DNA from 2 places in the Vogesella sp. AC12 genome. Region 2 is predicted to be linked to the other one. Evidence: riboswitches for the same ligand, from Rfam matches in the RefSeq annotation. Region 2 holds a riboswitch; the other holds the start of a gene.
What was found. A riboswitch is a leader RNA that binds a small molecule or an ion and turns the genes downstream of it on or off. The one in region 2 is predicted to bind cobalamin.

Region 1 (7,576 bases), on a different contig from region 2:
GTCCCACTGCGGCGCCTGCGTGCGCCAGCAGCGCAGCGCGAGGCGGGTGTTACCGGCCAGCGCGTAGGCCAGCGCGGTCAGCCGTGCCGGTACGAAGCCGAGCACGTCGTCGGCGCGGGCGGTGACCTTGCCGAAGCGTTCGAAACGCGGGTTGCGGTAGCCCCACATCGCGTCCAGGGTGTTGGCGAGGCGGAACGCCAGCGCGGCCGGCGCGCCGCCGACGGCAAACCAGAACAGCGCGCCGAACACCGCGTCGTGGCCGTTTTCCAGCAGTGATTCGGCGGCGGCGCGGGTGACGGCGGCCTCGTCGGCGTGCTGCAGGTCGCGGCTGACGATGCGGCTGGCCAGTGCGCGCGCCTGCGGCAGATCGCCGGCCAGCAGCGCCGCGCCGATCGGGCGGGTGTGTTCCAGCAGGCTCTGCCGGCCGAGGGTGAAGTACAACACCGCCACGCTGAGGGCGGCGGCCGCCGGCGCCGGCAGTTGTGCCAGCAGCCAGAACAGGGCCAGTGGCAGCGGCAGCACCAGCAGCAGCCAGGCAAGCAGGCCGCGCAGCAGGCGCTTGCGGCCAACGTTGAGTGTTTTTTCCAGCAGCTTGGCCGCATTACCGAAGCCGACCAGCGGGTGATAGCGGCGCGGCTCGCCCAGCAGGCGGTCGAGCAGCAGCGCCGCCGCCATCGGCGCGGCGACACTCAGCATGGCGCTGCGCCGCATGGCGGCAGGAACAGCGCGGCGGCGGCGGCCGGGTTGCTGGCGAAGTAGGCGTGGAAGTACGAGGCCTGCACGCTGCCGTGGCGGTAGACCGCTTCGCCGCCGTCACGGCCGTCCTTGCGCTGGCAGTGGGCCAGTGCTGCCAGCGGCGTGTCGAAGCTGGAGTAGTGGAAGGTGTGGCCGCGCAATTCGCCGGCGGCGTGCGGCCAGGCCTGGCTGCCCAGCGCCGCCAGTTTCTTGCCCATGTGCACGCTGCCGGGCAGCACACCGGCCATCGCGTGGCGGTGACCGTCGGTGTCGGTGAGGCTTTCCGTCAGCGCCATCATGCCGCCGCATTCCGCCCAGACCGGCGTGCCGGCGGCGACGGCGTGCTTGAGACTGGCTTGCCAGCCAAGGTTGGCCGCAAGGGTGTCGGCGTGCAGCTCCGGGTAGCCGCCGGGCAGCCAGACGGCGTCGGCACCGGCCGGGATGGCCTCGTCGGCCAGCGGCGAGAAGAAGGTGAGCTCGGCGCCCATGGCCGCCAGCGTGCGCAGGTTGGCGGCGTAGATGAAGGCAAACGCGGCGTCGCGGGCGATGGCGATGCGGCGGCCGGCCAGCAGTGGCGGCAAGGCCGGCTGCGCTTGCGGTGCCGGCGCAAACACCGGCAGCGACGCCAGTACCGCGTCGTCCAGTTGCAACGCGTCGGCCAGTGCATCCAGCCGCGCGGCCAGATCCGGCAGCTCGGACGGCAGGTGCAGGCCGAGGTGGCGTTCCGGCAGCGACTCGGCCTGTCGTGGCAGGTGGCCGACCACCGGCAGCTCTGCCGTGCCGCAGGCGCGGATCATGTCGGCGTGGCCGGGGCTGGCGACGCGGTTGGCCAGCATCCCCGCCCACGGCAGCTGGCCGTGATCGCGCAGGCCGCGGGCGATGGCCAGCGCGGTGCCGACCATCGCCGAGCAGTCCAGCACCGCCAGCACCGGTACGCCGAAGTGGCGGGCCAGATCGGCGCTGGATGGCTGGCCGTCGTACAAGCCCATCACGCCTTCGATCAGGAGGTAGTCACACTCCCGCGCCGCCTCGGCCAGCAGTGCGTGGCACTGCGCCTCGGTGCACATCCACAGGTCCAGCACGTCCACATCGCCACCGCTGGCGGCGGCCAGCAGCATCGGGTCGATGAAATCGGGGCCGGTCTTGAACACCCGTACCCGCTGGCCGGCGCGCGCGAGCTTGCGCGCGAGGGCGGCGGTGACGGTGGTCTTGCCCTGGCCGGAGGCGATGGCGGAGAGGAGGAGGGCTTTGCAGCTCATGGGCTCGCTTTCATTTCGAGGGGCGGGGCAGGTCACGCATGGGTGTGCCGTTGCCGGCGCGATGGCGATGGCCGGCAAGGTTGGCCGCAATGTGCTTGCGGCCAACCTTGCGCCGGAACCGGGCCGGCGTGATGGTGTATCGGGGTGTTACCACTCGATGCCGGGTTGGGCGGCGATGCCGGCGGCAAACGCGTGCTTGACCAGCGTCATCTCGGTGACGGTGTCGGCGGCGTCGATGATCGCCTGCGGTGCGCCGCGGCCGGTGACGATCACATGCTGGCCCGGCGGGCGGGCGATGATGTTGTCGAGCACGTCTTCCACATCCAGATACTTGTATTTCAGCGCGATGTTCAGCTCGTCGAGCAGCACGAGACCGATGGCCGGGTCCTGCAGCATCTGCCGCGCTTTTTCCCAGGCTTCGCCGGCACGGGCGACGTCGCGCTCGCGGTCCTGCGTGTTCCAGGTGTAGCCCTCGCCCATCGCGTGGAACTGCACCTCGTCAGGGAAGCGGCGCAGAAAGCGCTCTTCGCCGGTGGACATCGCGCCCTTGATGAACTGCACTACGCCGACCTGCATCTCGTGGCCGAGGCCGCGCATCACCATGCCGAAGCCGCTGGAGCTTTTGCCCTTGCCGTTGCCGCAGTTGACGATGAACACGCCGCGGTGCTGGTCGGCGGCGGCGATCTTGGCGTCCATGATTTCTTTTTTGCGCGCCATGCGCGCGTTGTGGCGCTCGGTGCGGCCCTGGTCTTCGGTGTGGCTCATGATGGGTGTCCGGGTAAAAAGCAGGGGCGGCCTGCGTGGTGGAGTCGGGTTAGCGGATAGCCGAGCACGGCGGCGAGGTGTTCGGCGTTAAGTTCGGCCAGCGGGTACTGACGGTGCTGGCCGTGCTCGTCGAGCAGCAGCGCGTGGCTGGCGCAGGCCGGGGCCAGCTGCAGGTCGTGGCTGACCAGCAGCACCGCCTTGCCCTGCGCGCACCAGCGGCCGATCTGCTGCTGCAGCGCGGCCTGATGGGCGAGGTCGAGCGAATTGGACGGCTCGTCGAGCAGGATCAGCGGTGCGTCCTGCGCCATCACGCTGGCCAGTGCCACGCGCTGGCGCTCGCCGCCGGACAAGGCCTGCAGCGGTCGTGCCGCCAGACGGCCAAGGTCGAAGGCGTCCAGCGCGGCGGCGACGCGTTGCGGGTTGTCGCCGGCATCCGGCCAGGCAAAGCGCGCGGCGGCGACGGCATCCTGCACCGCATAATCAAAGGCATCGTGGCTGGCCTGCGGCAGCAGGGCGAGGCGTTGTGCGCGTTGGCGCGGCGTCAGCTGCGGCAAAGGTTGGCCGCAGAGGCGGATGTGGCCGCCGTCGGCGCGGCGCAGCGCCGCCAGCGTGGCCAGCAGCGTGCTTTTGCCGCAGCCGTTGCGGCCGGCGATCCACCAGCATTCGCCGGCGCGGACCTGCCAGGTGAGCGGCTGCAGCAGCGTGCGGCGCCCCTGGCGAAGGGTGAGCTGGTCACAGTGCAGCATCAGGCTAGCCTCCGGCGGGTGCGTTGCAGCTGCCAGAACAGCACCGGCACCCCCAGGAGCGCGGTCAGCACGCCGACCGGCAGCTGCATCGGCGCGACGACGGTGCGCGCCAGGGTGTCGGCCAGCACCAGCAGCGCGGCGCCGCTGAGCACGGCGGCGGGGATCAGCCGGCGCAGGTCCGGGCCGCACAGCAGGCGGCAGGCGTGCGGCACCATCAGGCCGATGAAACCGATGCTGCCGCCCTGGCTGACGGCGCTGGCGGTCAGCACTGCGGCCAGTACCAGCAGCAGGCGGCGCAGCATGGCCACCGGCACGCCCAGCGTCAGCGCGTGGTCGCCGTGCAGCGCCAGCAGGTTGATCGCCGGCGCCTGCCACCACGCCAGCAGCACGGCCGGCAGCAAGGCCAGCCACGGCCACGGCCGCAGCGGCGTGCCGGCGATGTCGCCGACCAGCCAGAACACCATGCCGCGCAATTGCGCGTCCGGCGCGATGGTGAGTAGCAGCGAGATCAGCGCGCCGCAGGCGGCGGACAGCAGCACGCCGGTGAGCAGCAGCAGCACCGTGCCGCTGCTGCGCGCAAAATCGCGGCGCGCCAGCAGGAACAGTAGCGCCGACAGCGTCAGCGCGCCGGCGACGGCGGCGCTGTCCACCTGCCACAGTGCCAGCCCCAGCCACAACGCCAGTAGCGCGCCGACCGATGCACCGCCGGAGACGCCCATCACGTAAGGATCGGCCAGCGGATTGCGCAGTAGCGACTGCATCAGCACGCCGGCTAGCGCCAGCGAGGCGCCGGTGACCCAGGCGGTCAGCGCCCGTTCCAGCCGCAGGCTGAGCAGGGTGTCGGCAAGCTGGCTGCCGTGACCGCTGGCGGCCAGCCACAGCTCGCCGGCGCCAAGCGCGATGGAGCCGCTGCTGCAGGCCAGCAGCAGGCTGCCGCCACTGAGCAGCGTCAGCAGTGTCAACAGGGGCAGGGTGGGTAAGCGCAGGGCGCCGCGCAGCGGGCGGTCCAGCGTCAGGCTGTGGGACATGGGCGCGATATCGAAATCGCGGAAGGGGCAGGCGTCAGGCGCACGGATCAGCAATCTGACCGGATGCCGCCCTCCGCAGCATGTGTCGGGACGCACTGACTGGCAGTGCGCGCGTTCGCCGTGGCCGGTATCCGGGCTGGTTTCGCCGTCTGCCCGCCTTCCCGTGATGACTCACAGTGGCGATGGGCAGGGCGGTCATGACGGCAGGGCCGGCAGACCTTAGAACTCGTTCAAGGTTTAGCGAGCTCACGCGAGGCAAGGCAAAAACGACTGAGGAAGTGGCATTTGTTACTAATATAAACAAGCATGCCGAAGTCGTTTTTAACGCCGTATCGCCCCATTGGGAGCAGTCGCAGCAGACATTGAACAGGTTCTTCAAGAAACGCACCGTTGCGGGGGCAGCACAGGGGTCACCTGTTTCCCGTTTAACTTGCCGGCATGCGCCGGCGAAGCACCAAGGCAGGCGGCGATTTTAGCAGATCGGCAGCCCATGCTGCCGGCTTTTATATTTTCAAAAAGAATAACAAAACAAAAAATAATTATTTTTGGAAATATGATGGCACGGTTATGGTGACGGCAGAATCTTTCCATACCTTGGGGGCAGCAGCATGGCGCACGATTTTTCCGGCTTCGAGTACATCATCCAGCCGGGCTGGAATAATTCCGGCCCCGAGCACTGGCAGAGCCACTGGCAGCAAACGTTGGCCGCAACGCGGGTGGCCAACCACGACTGGCAGACGCCGCAGCTGGACGACTGGCTGGCGGCGCTGGACGCGGCGGTGGCGGCCGCCACACTGCCGGTAATCGTGATCGCGCACAGCCTCGGTTGCGCCACGGTCGCGCATTATGCGGCGCGCTACGGCAACAAGCTTGCCGGTGCGCTGCTGGTGGCGCCGGCCGATGTCGAGCGCGCCAGCGCCCCGGCCGCGCTGCAGCCGTTCGCGCCGCTGCCGGAGCAGGCGCTGCCGTTCCCGGCGCGGGTGGTGGCCAGCGACAGCGATCCGTTCAGCCTGCCGCTGCGCAGCGCGCGGATGGCGGCGCTGTGGCAAAGCCCGCTGCACTGGCTGCGCGACGCCGGTCATATCAATGTCGCGTCCGGCCATCGGCAGTGGCAAGACGGGCTGGTGCAGCTGGCGGCGCTGGTGGCCGATATCCGCCAGCAGGCGCAGCCGCGCGCCGCGGCGTGCGCCTGAGCCGGCGGCCAACCCTGGCGGTCAAGCGCTTGTACTGACGCGCGCGGCGCGGCAATGGACGTGGCATTTGCGGCGGGCTTGGGCATAGAATTCAGTCATGCCCTGTCCCGCTGGAGCGCGTCATGCACCTGTTGGCCTTTGTTGACCATGTCGTCAGCGACATCATTACCCCGGCGCTGGACCCGCGTTTTGACATCGACCGGGTGACGCTGCTGTGCCACCGCGCCCACCTTGATCTCGCCTTCGACATCCTCGGCGTCTGCCAAAAGCTGCACCTGACCGCGGCGGTGGAAACGCTGCCGGCGGACAGCCAGCCGCTGGCGCTGCGGCAGCGGCTGCAGGAGCTGGTGCAGGGCGGTGTCTGTTTCAATATCAGCGCCGCGTCGCCGGTGCAGGCGGCGCTGGCCTACGATCTGGCGCGCGAACACCGGCTGCCGCTGATGGCGGTGGAGCACGACAACGACCGCTTGATCTGGCTGCTCGGCGGCGAGAGCAGCCGCCTGCACAGCGGCACCGAGATCGCCGAAGGGCTGTCGCTGGAGGCCTATTTCGCGCTCTACGGCAGCCGCATCCTCGCCATCCACTACCGGCTGGAGCGGCGCAGCCCGCGCCACGAGCAGCTGGCGCGCGATCTGGCCGAACACGCGGCGCTGCGGCCGAAGTCACTGTCGCTGCTCAACCGGCTGTGCAACGACCTGGACGAGCAGCAATTCAGCCAGCACCCGCTGTCCAGCGGCGAACACGTGCTGTACGACTGGCTGCTGGCCAGCGGCATGGTGGAGTTCCGCGACAGCGGCCACATGCGCTGCCTTGATCCGCGGGCGCGCTTCTTTCTTGCCGGTGGCTGGCTGGAGGTGTGGCTGCTGTCGCAGGTGGCCGAGCTGGCGCAGATCCTGCCGATCAGCGACGCCGCCGTCGGCGTCAAGATCAGCCATCACAATGTCGAGAACGAATACGACGTGGCGATCCTGTGCAACAACCACCTGTACCTGATCGAGTGCAAGACCGCCGCCCCCACCAGCTTCCAGCAGCGCGGCGTGGGGCTGGAGAACCTGTTCAAGCTCAACAGCGTCGCCGGCCTGGGCGGCCTGCACGCCAAGGCGATGCTGGCCAGCCTGTACGTGCCGACCGAAAGCGAGGTCGGCCGCGCCGAATCGCAGCGCATCACGCTGCTGGCCGGGCCGCAGCTGCGCCAGGCGCGCGAGTACCTGCGCGAGTGGCTGATGAGCTGAGCGTGGTCAGGACTCGCGGCAATGCCGCGCCCTGTCGCATTCGCGGCCGCGCACAAGGCCGCATCCGGCGTCCCGTACTGCCACTGCGGCGCCAGCGGTGGCGGCCGTGCCACAGTGGCAAAATATGTCATCGTGTTTGTGAGAAAAAGAATTTTTTGTGACAGGCTTTCTGCTATCTTTGCCGCCGATCCCATTTTCCCGGACGGTTGCCATGCGCCTGATCCCGATGCTGCTGCTGGCCGCGGCCAACCTTGCCAGCGCCGACAGCCTGCTGCTTGCCACCGAACACTTCCCGCCGTACCAGATCGAGCGCGACCAGCGCGTCAGCGGCTTTGTCGCCGACAAGGTGATCGCGATGCTGCGCCAGGCCAATCTGCCGTACCGGCTGCGCGCCTATCCGTGGCAGCGCGCCTACAACACGGTGCTGGCAACGCCGCAATCCTGCCTGTTCTCGGTGACGCGCACGCCGGAGCGCGAGGCGTCGTTCCAGTGGATCGGGCCGCTGACGCACAGCGAGTGGACGCTGTACGCGCTGCGCGGCCGCTTCATTTCGTTTCGCAGCCTCGACGAGGTGCGTCACCTGCGCATCGGTACCTATTACGGCGACGTGCGCGACAG
Region 2 (7,576 bases):
GATCGTCAGCGAGGCCTGCACGTTGCGGCCGGCAGCCGGGTACAGATCGTATTTGCCGGTCGAGCCAGTTGAGCCGGAGCGAATACCGTAAGTAGCATAACGGCGATCAAACAGGTTGTTGACGTCCAGTGCCACGCTCAGCTGCTTGCTGTAGCGGTGGCTGAACTTGGCGTTGAGTACGGTATAGGCATCCAGCTGCTTGTCGAACTGGTTCGCCTGGTCGTTGTCCAGCCGCTGCTTACCGACATACTGCAGCTGCAGGCCGATGCGGCTGGCCTCCTGCGGCAGCCAGCTCAGGCCCAGCGTGGCCAGCTGCTGCGGCACCATCGGCACCTCGTTGCCGGCCAGCTCGACGCCACCCGCCGCGCCCTGACGGAAGGTCGCCTGCTGCCAGGTCAGGTTGCCGTTCAGCTCGAGGTTGGCCGCCAGCTGACTGCGCCCTTCCAGCTCCAGGCCTTGACGACGGGTCGGCGCCAGATTGACGTTGCTGCCAAAGAAACCGACCAGCTTGTTGAAATGGATTTCATTGGTCAGGTCGTAACGGAACCACGCCGCGCGCAGCGCCTGCCCCCCCTGCTTCCAGTCCAGGCCGATTTCCTTGTCCTGCGAGGTCTGCGGCAGCAATGGCGAGGACACATAAGCCTGCTCGTCGGCATTGGCCAGACGGAAGCTGCGGCCAACCTTGGCATACGCCTCCAGCTGGCCGGTCAGCGCCTGACGAGCACCCAGCTGCCAGGCGTGCAGCTCCTTGTTGGTGCGGTAGCTATTGGCAAAGCCAGTGAAATCGACGGCGCTGTCCTCGATACGCTGTGTACGACCACCGATACTGATCGAAGTCCCGGCCTGCGGACGTAGCAGCACGTCGGCAAAACCGCCAACATGGCGCTGGCGAATGCGGGTCGACAGCGTCGCGGGGCTGCCGTTATTCACGTCCATATCGCTCTGCAGCGTATCGACGCCGAACACCAGCCGGTGACGACCCAGCTCCTGCTCGTAACGCAAACTGGCCGACTGTTCGTCCAGATCGCGCTGCTCCAGCCAGCCGGAAGCCTCGGACTGCGACTGCTTCGCGCGCGTGGCCACATCCAGCGACAGCATGCCTTCGCCCAGCGACTGGCGCGCCTGCACGCCAAAGGCATCGGTCTTGATGTCCATGTAGTCGTTCGGCTTGCTGGTGCCGCGCGGATCATTGCCGAACTCGTCGACGCCAGTGGCCGGGTTGACGCTACGGGCACCCGGCATGCGCAAGTCCTGGTTGCTGCTGCGCGCATAGAGGCGCACGTCGCCACCCTGGTGGCGCACGGTGGCCGTCAGGCCGGCGCTGTCGTTGCGCTCGGCACTGTTGGCACGGTAATTGTCGCTGCTCAGCGACTTCACAAAGGCATCCAGCGCCACCTGCTGGCCGCTGAGGTGGCCGGACAGATCCAGCTTTTTCAGGTTGTAGCTGCCGGCAGTCAGCGTGGCCTGCACGCCGTTGGCGGCCTTGAAACCGCTGCGGGTGATGATGTTGACCACGCCACCGGTAGCGCCGCCGCCGTAGGCCACCGCGCCGCTGCCGCGTACCACCTCGATGCGCTCGATCTCGCTCAGCGGCACCACGCCCAGGTTCGGCGCAGACAGGTCGTTGGTGTTCTGCTTGACGCCGTCGATCAGGATCAGCGTGTTGCTGATGCCGGTCATGCCGAAGCCGCGCAAGTCGACCATCGCGCTGTCGGCGGAGCCGGTGTTGTTGAACACGTGTACACCAGCCAGCGTCGACAGCAGGTCCTGCACCGTGCGCGCGGTGCTGTTGGCAATGTCGGCGGCGGTAATAACCGACACGTTGACCGGCAGGTCGCTGACCTTGTCCGGGCTGCGGCTGGCGGTGACCACCACTTCATCCAGCTGGGTCACGGGGGTCGCGGCCAAGGCCAGCGGGCTACAGGCCAGCGCGACCAGCGCGGCCAACGGTTTGCTCTTGAACATGAATACACACTCCGGGGTGAGATAAAGGGAGTGCGGAGAAATAAGGACATACACCGACCATTGCGGCCAACGTTCTGTCAGATCGCCTCCCCGCGATGCTCCAGCACGACGCGATTCCGCCACGTCGCTGCACCCGGTGCCGCCGGGGTGTCGCTGACACGCTTCCGGCCGCACGGGCACGCTGCAGGCCGGTCTCCGGGCTCGGCCTTGCGGGGCAACGCCTTCCCGTCCTGATGGACAGTGGCGATTGTTGCTCCTGGATCGCGCGGCGCGCGATCAGGCCTTACCGTTGCGGGGGCAGCGCCGGATTGTCACCGGCTTCCCGTTTCACCCGGCCTGTCGTTGACAGGCCGGACACCTGCAGGGGCGCAATTATACCCGTGTGCGCCGCACAAATCCCGCCGCAGCGGCAATTAGCTTATTCCTGCTCAAGACGGTTGCCAGCATGGGCGGCCCTGCCGTAAGGTCTGCCCCATTCGTTGTCAGGAGCCATCATGTCGCGCATTCCCCTCCCAGATTTGTCCGCCCTCGCCGCCGCCCAGGCCCGCCAGCAGCAACTGACCAAACCCGCCGGCAGCCTCGGCCAGCTGGAGAGCCTGGCCTGCCGGCTGGCCGCGCTGCAGGGGCGCGAGGTGCCGCTGCCGCTGTCGCCGGCGATCACCGTGTTTGCCGGCGATCACGGCGTTTGCGCCGAGGGGGTGTCGGCCTATCCGCAGGCGGTCACCGGCGCGATGGTGGCCAATTTCGTGCACGGCGGCGCGGCGATCAGCGTGCTGGCGCGCGTCAACCAGGCGCGGCTTGAGGTGGTCGACGCCGGCGTGGCGGCCAACCTTGACGGCCTGCCCATCGTGCACGCCAAGGTGCGCGCCGGCAGCGGCAATATCCGCCGCGAGGCGGCGCTGAGCAGCGACGAGGTGCAGCAGGCGCTAGCCGTTGGCCGCGACGCGGCACGGCGTGCCATCGCCAGCGGCGCGACGCTGCTGATCGCCGGCGACATGGGCATCGGCAACACCACGCCGTCGGCGGCGCTGATCTGCCGCCTGACCGGCCACAGTGTGGACAGCATCGTCGGCCGCGGCACCGGTGTCGACGACGCCGGGCTGGCGCTGAAACGGCAGGTGGTGGCCGACGCGCTGGCGCGCGTGGCAGCGGCCAAGCTGGACGGCCGCGCGCTGCTGGCGGAACTGGGCGGGCTGGAAATCGCCGCCATCGCCGGCTTCTATCTGGAAGGCGCGGCGCAGGGCGTGCCGCTGCTGCTGGACGGCTTCATCAGCACCGCCGCCGCGCTGGCGGCGCAGGCCATCGATCCGGCGGTCACGCCGTGGTTCATCTCCAGCCACTGCTCGCAGGAAACCGGCCACCAGCTGGCACTGGCGGCCCTGGGGCTGACGCCGCTGGTCGACTTCGGCCTGCGCTTGGGCGAAGGCTCCGGCGCGGCGACGGTGATCCCGCTGCTGCAACAGGCGATCGCGCTGCACGCCGGCATGGCCACCTTTGCCGAGGCCGGCGTCGCAGGAAAGAACTGATTATTTCCAGCCACGGAAACACACGGAAAGACACAGAAGAAAACCGGCAAGCGGCCTGTTGCCGCGACACCCTGAAGCGGCCTCCAGGCGCAAGGTTGGCCGCACGAGTGCCAGCCGTTCTTGTTCGTGTTTTTGCTTCGCAGAAACTTCGTTTTCCGTGTACTTCCGTGGCAAAAAAGACTGGAACCATGAACCCCTACACCCTCACCCTGCTGCGCCACGGCGACATCGACCACCAGGGGCGGCTGATCGGCCACACCGACCTGCCGCTGACCGAGCGTGGCGCCGCCGACATGGCCGCCAGCTGGCAGCGCATCGTGCGTCACGCGCCGGTGACCAGCATGGCCACCTCGCCGCTGCTGCGCTGTCGCGAATTCGCGGTGCAACAGGCGCTGGCCTGCGGCGTACCGCTGCAGGTGGCACCGCTGCTGGCCGAGTGCCACTTCGGCGCCTGGGAAAACCGGCCGCTGGCCGACATCGCCGCCACCACGCCGGACTGGCAGACGCTGCTGGCGCGCGGGCTGCTGACGCCGGAGGGCGGCGAATCGTTCGAGCAGTTCCGCACCCGGGTGCTGACCGGCTTCGCCGACTGGATGCAGCAGGCGCGCGGCAGCCACCGCGTGCTGGTCAGCCACGGCGGCGTGATCAACGTGCTGCTGGCCGAGCTGCTGGGCACCGACTTCAACGTAGCACGGCTGATGGCGGTGCAGCGCGGCGGCTTCGCGCAGCTGTCGATGCTGGAGGGCCATCCGGCCTACCTCACGCGGCTGGAAGCGCCGGATCACGGCGGCCACTGAGTTATCCACAGCCACGCCGGTTTCCGGAAGTTACCCACAACGCTCCCTCCTCGACGCCCCGACCATGCGCTCACTGATCCTCGCCGTGCAGTTCCTCACCCGCCTGCCCACGCCGCAATTGAAAACCTTCGACCCGGCGTGGCTGGCCGACGCCGCGCGCTGGTTCGCGCCGGTCGGCCTGCTGGTCGGCGCCGTGGTGTGGCTGGCCGTGCTGGCCGGCAGCCTGCTCGACCCGTGGCTCGCCGCACTGCTGGGCCTGCTGGCCTGGCTGTGGGTCACCGGCGGCCTGCACCTGGACGGCCTCGCCGACCTCGCCGACGCGCAGGGCGCGGCGCACCGTTCGCGCGAGCGCTTTCTGGAAGTACTGAAAGACCCGCATCTGGGCAGCTTCGGGGTGATGAGCATGGCGATGCAGCTGATCGCCAAGCTGGTGCTACTGATGCTGCTGCTGAAGTTCTCGCTGGCGGAGGCGGGGGTTTCCCAAGGTGCGCTTTATTCCCCGGATGCGCTGCGCTTATCCGAGCTACCTGACGGGCTTATCGCCCTTGCGGCCAACCTCGCACCGCTGCTGCTAGTACCGGCGTGGGCGCGGCTGTTCACCGTGGCGTGGTCGGCGACGCTGCCCAGCCTCGCCGCCGGCAGCGGCGAGCGCTTCGCCTGGCGCACGCACTGGCCATCGTTCTGGCTGAACGCCGCGCTGCTGGCCGCCGCCTCGTACTGGCTGGCGCCGGCGCTGCTGCTAGCGCCGCTGGCCGGGCTGTGGTGGTGGGCCTACCTGAAAAGGAAACTGGGCGGCATGACCGGCGACTGCCTCGGCGCCGGCATTGAGCTGTGCGAAAGCCTGTTGTTGCTGCTGTTGCTCGTCCCGCAATGAACCGGCCCCCATGAAAAAACCACGCCCTGCCTGCACAGGGAGCGGTTTTCGTTTGCGGCCAACGTTGGCCGCATGACCAATCAGGGCAAGCGGTAATTAGCCGCGCCCGGATGCTGCCGCACCAGCGACCATGGCAGCACGCTCCACTCTGGTTCTTCGCAGCCCCGCTCAACTGGGAATGAAGGCCCAACATACAGCCCTTGCGGTGAGGCATACCAGTGGACTAACTGCCACATTTCGGGATTACGGTAATCACAACTAAAGTCATCAGGCTTGAATTCATCTGGGTGCAACCTGACTAGCTGGCGCAGTAACCATGGTGCCAACATTTTTTCCTCATACTGATAGTCGACTCGATCACCGTTAGCCTTACGCGGCAACTGCGGTTTACCCTTACCCAGCCACAACAGGTCTTCCAACTGCAGCTCGCGCCCTGTTTCCACATCAAGGTTCAACGGTGCGTCTACCTCATCCGGGCGCAAGCCGCCACAGTAGTAGCTGGTGAACACACTGACGCTCAGCAATTGCCGGTTGATCAGCCTGGGCGTAACGGTTTGCTCGTACTCCGCACCAATCTCACGTTGATTGCCGGCCAGTTGGCAATTGAAATAATCTGCCACTTCTTGCCACTGCCGCTCTGCCAGCCTCAAGTTCAGGCGCTTCATGGCTTCCGGATTAAAACCGTCCAGCAACCGGAAGAAACGGATTCCGCTCTCGGGCTCATGCCACCATTGCAGCGTGTAGCCCTGAAAGTGCTCGCGCTTACCTGGTTTCAACTTCATCGCCATCATGCGCTCGTAGTCATACGGCGACGATTGCCGGAAAGACTGCAATGCGGGATCGCTGCTTTGCGCCAGTTGCCCTGCACCGAGTGGAGACAGGGAAACCGGCAGGGCCTGCTTGGACTTAGGCCGCTGCCACTTACCCTGCCAGCCTTGTCCTTGTGGCCGCAAAGTCAGCTCGCTACGTTGCCCGGCATCACCTGGATTCTCATCCAGCAGCAGACTGCCATCGGCCTGGCGCTGGCCACTGAGCGCGATATCCTCGTGATACTTGCGGTAGAAATAACGCCCGTCCACTTGACCATCGGCACCGATGTCCAGCTCCACCACCACCGCTGCCCGGCCTATCGTGCCCTGCAACAGCAACGATTCAGCCTGCGCCGTACCCATCAGCAACCCGACTGCCAGCAGCCACCATTTGCTCGCCATGCGTACCCCTCCAAGAAAAAACGCCGGGCAATGATACCCCGGCGTTCCCTGGCAATGACAAGCAAGTATTACAGCGTGCCGGCCACCTTCTTGTTGCGCATCAGGCACAGCATGTCACAGGCGATGTGCGCGGCGGCGATGGCGGTGATTTCGCTCTGGTCGTAGCTCGGCGCCACTTCCACCACGTCCATGCCGACGATGTTGAGGTCGCCCAGATTACGGATGATCTTCAGCGCCTGCGCGGTGGTGAGGCCGCCCGGTACCGGGGTGCCGGTGCCCGGTGCAAACGCCGGGTCGAGACAGTCGATGTCGAAGGTGACGTACACCGGTGCGTCGCCGATGGTTTTCTTGATCTCGGCGATGGTGGCATCGACGCCGTTGTCGTGCACCCACGGCGCGCCCAGCACGTTGAGGCCCATGAAATCGTCGTTCCAGGTGCGGATGCCGACCTGTACCGACTTGGCCGGATCGATCAGGCCTTCCTTCACCGCCTTGTAGAACATGGTGCCGTGGTTGAGCGAATCCGGCTCGTCGTCGGGCCAGGTATCGCAGTGCGCGTCGAAGTGCAATAATGCCAATGGCTTACCGTACTTCTCGGCGTGCGCGATCAACAGCGGATAGGTGACGAAGTGGTCGCCCCCGAAGGTCAGCATCTTGGCGCCGGAAGCGAGGATGGTGCGCGCGTGTTCAATGATGGACGGCTTGATGGTCAGCGGGTTGTGCGCGTCGAACCAGCAGTCGCCGTAGTCGATCACCGCCAGGTCGTCGAACGGGTCGAAGCCCCACGGGTAGGGCTTCAGCTCGGCCAGCTGCACGCTGGCGGCACGGATCGCCTGCGGCCCCTGGCGCGCGCCGGAGCGGTAGGTCACCGACAGGTCCAGCGGAATGCCGGACACCGCCACGTCGACGCCGTCGAGGTTGCGCGTGTAGTTGCGGCGCATGAAGGACAGCACGCCGGCGTAGGTATTTTCGATGGAGGAGCCGTACAAGCTCTGGCGGCGAATGGCGCCGTCGCCCTTGATTTGATCGTCAGACATGTTCGCTCCGCAAGAAGAGCACGCCGCGGCGACGCGCCACGACGATTACCGTCCATCTGTACAGCCGACGGTTTGAGGCTGGCGCACCCCGCGGTGCGCAGCGCGCAGTGTGCCGCGTGTCTGCAGCCAGAGCAAGTTTTGCCGTGGAATTAACTACTTAGCGAGA

Region 1: another riboswitch for cobalamin. It lies ahead of NOM55_RS01240 (iron ABC transporter permease); the one in region 2 lies ahead of NOM55_RS15360 (TonB-dependent receptor).

What each region holds. Positions count from the first base shown of each region.
Region 1 covers NZ_JANFNU010000001.1:226,285-233,860, forward strand. The annotation lists gene cbiB (adenosylcobinamide-phosphate synthase CbiB) at 1-696, opposite strand, end outside; gene NOM55_RS01225 (cobyrinate a,c-diamide synthase) at 690-1,994, opposite strand; gene cobO (cob(I)yrinic acid a,c-diamide adenosyltransferase) at 2,142-2,759, opposite strand; gene NOM55_RS01235 (ABC transporter ATP-binding protein) at 2,756-3,505, opposite strand; gene NOM55_RS01240 (iron ABC transporter permease) at 3,505-4,533, opposite strand; cobalamin riboswitch at 4,638-5,007, opposite strand; gene NOM55_RS01245 (alpha/beta hydrolase) at 5,142-5,726, shown strand; gene NOM55_RS01250 (Card1-like endonuclease domain-containing protein) at 5,849-6,958, shown strand; gene NOM55_RS01255 (ABC transporter substrate-binding protein) at 7,170-7,576, shown strand, end outside.
Region 2 covers NZ_JANFNU010000012.1:99,210-106,785, forward strand. The annotation lists gene NOM55_RS15360 (TonB-dependent receptor) at 1-1,965, opposite strand, end outside; cobalamin riboswitch at 2,134-2,342, opposite strand; gene cobT (nicotinate-nucleotide--dimethylbenzimidazole phosphoribosyltransferase) at 2,460-3,491, shown strand; gene NOM55_RS15370 (histidine phosphatase family protein) at 3,680-4,288, shown strand; gene NOM55_RS15375 (adenosylcobinamide-GDP ribazoletransferase) at 4,353-5,162, shown strand; gene NOM55_RS15380 (hypothetical protein) at 5,243-6,373, opposite strand; gene speB (agmatinase) at 6,442-7,410, opposite strand.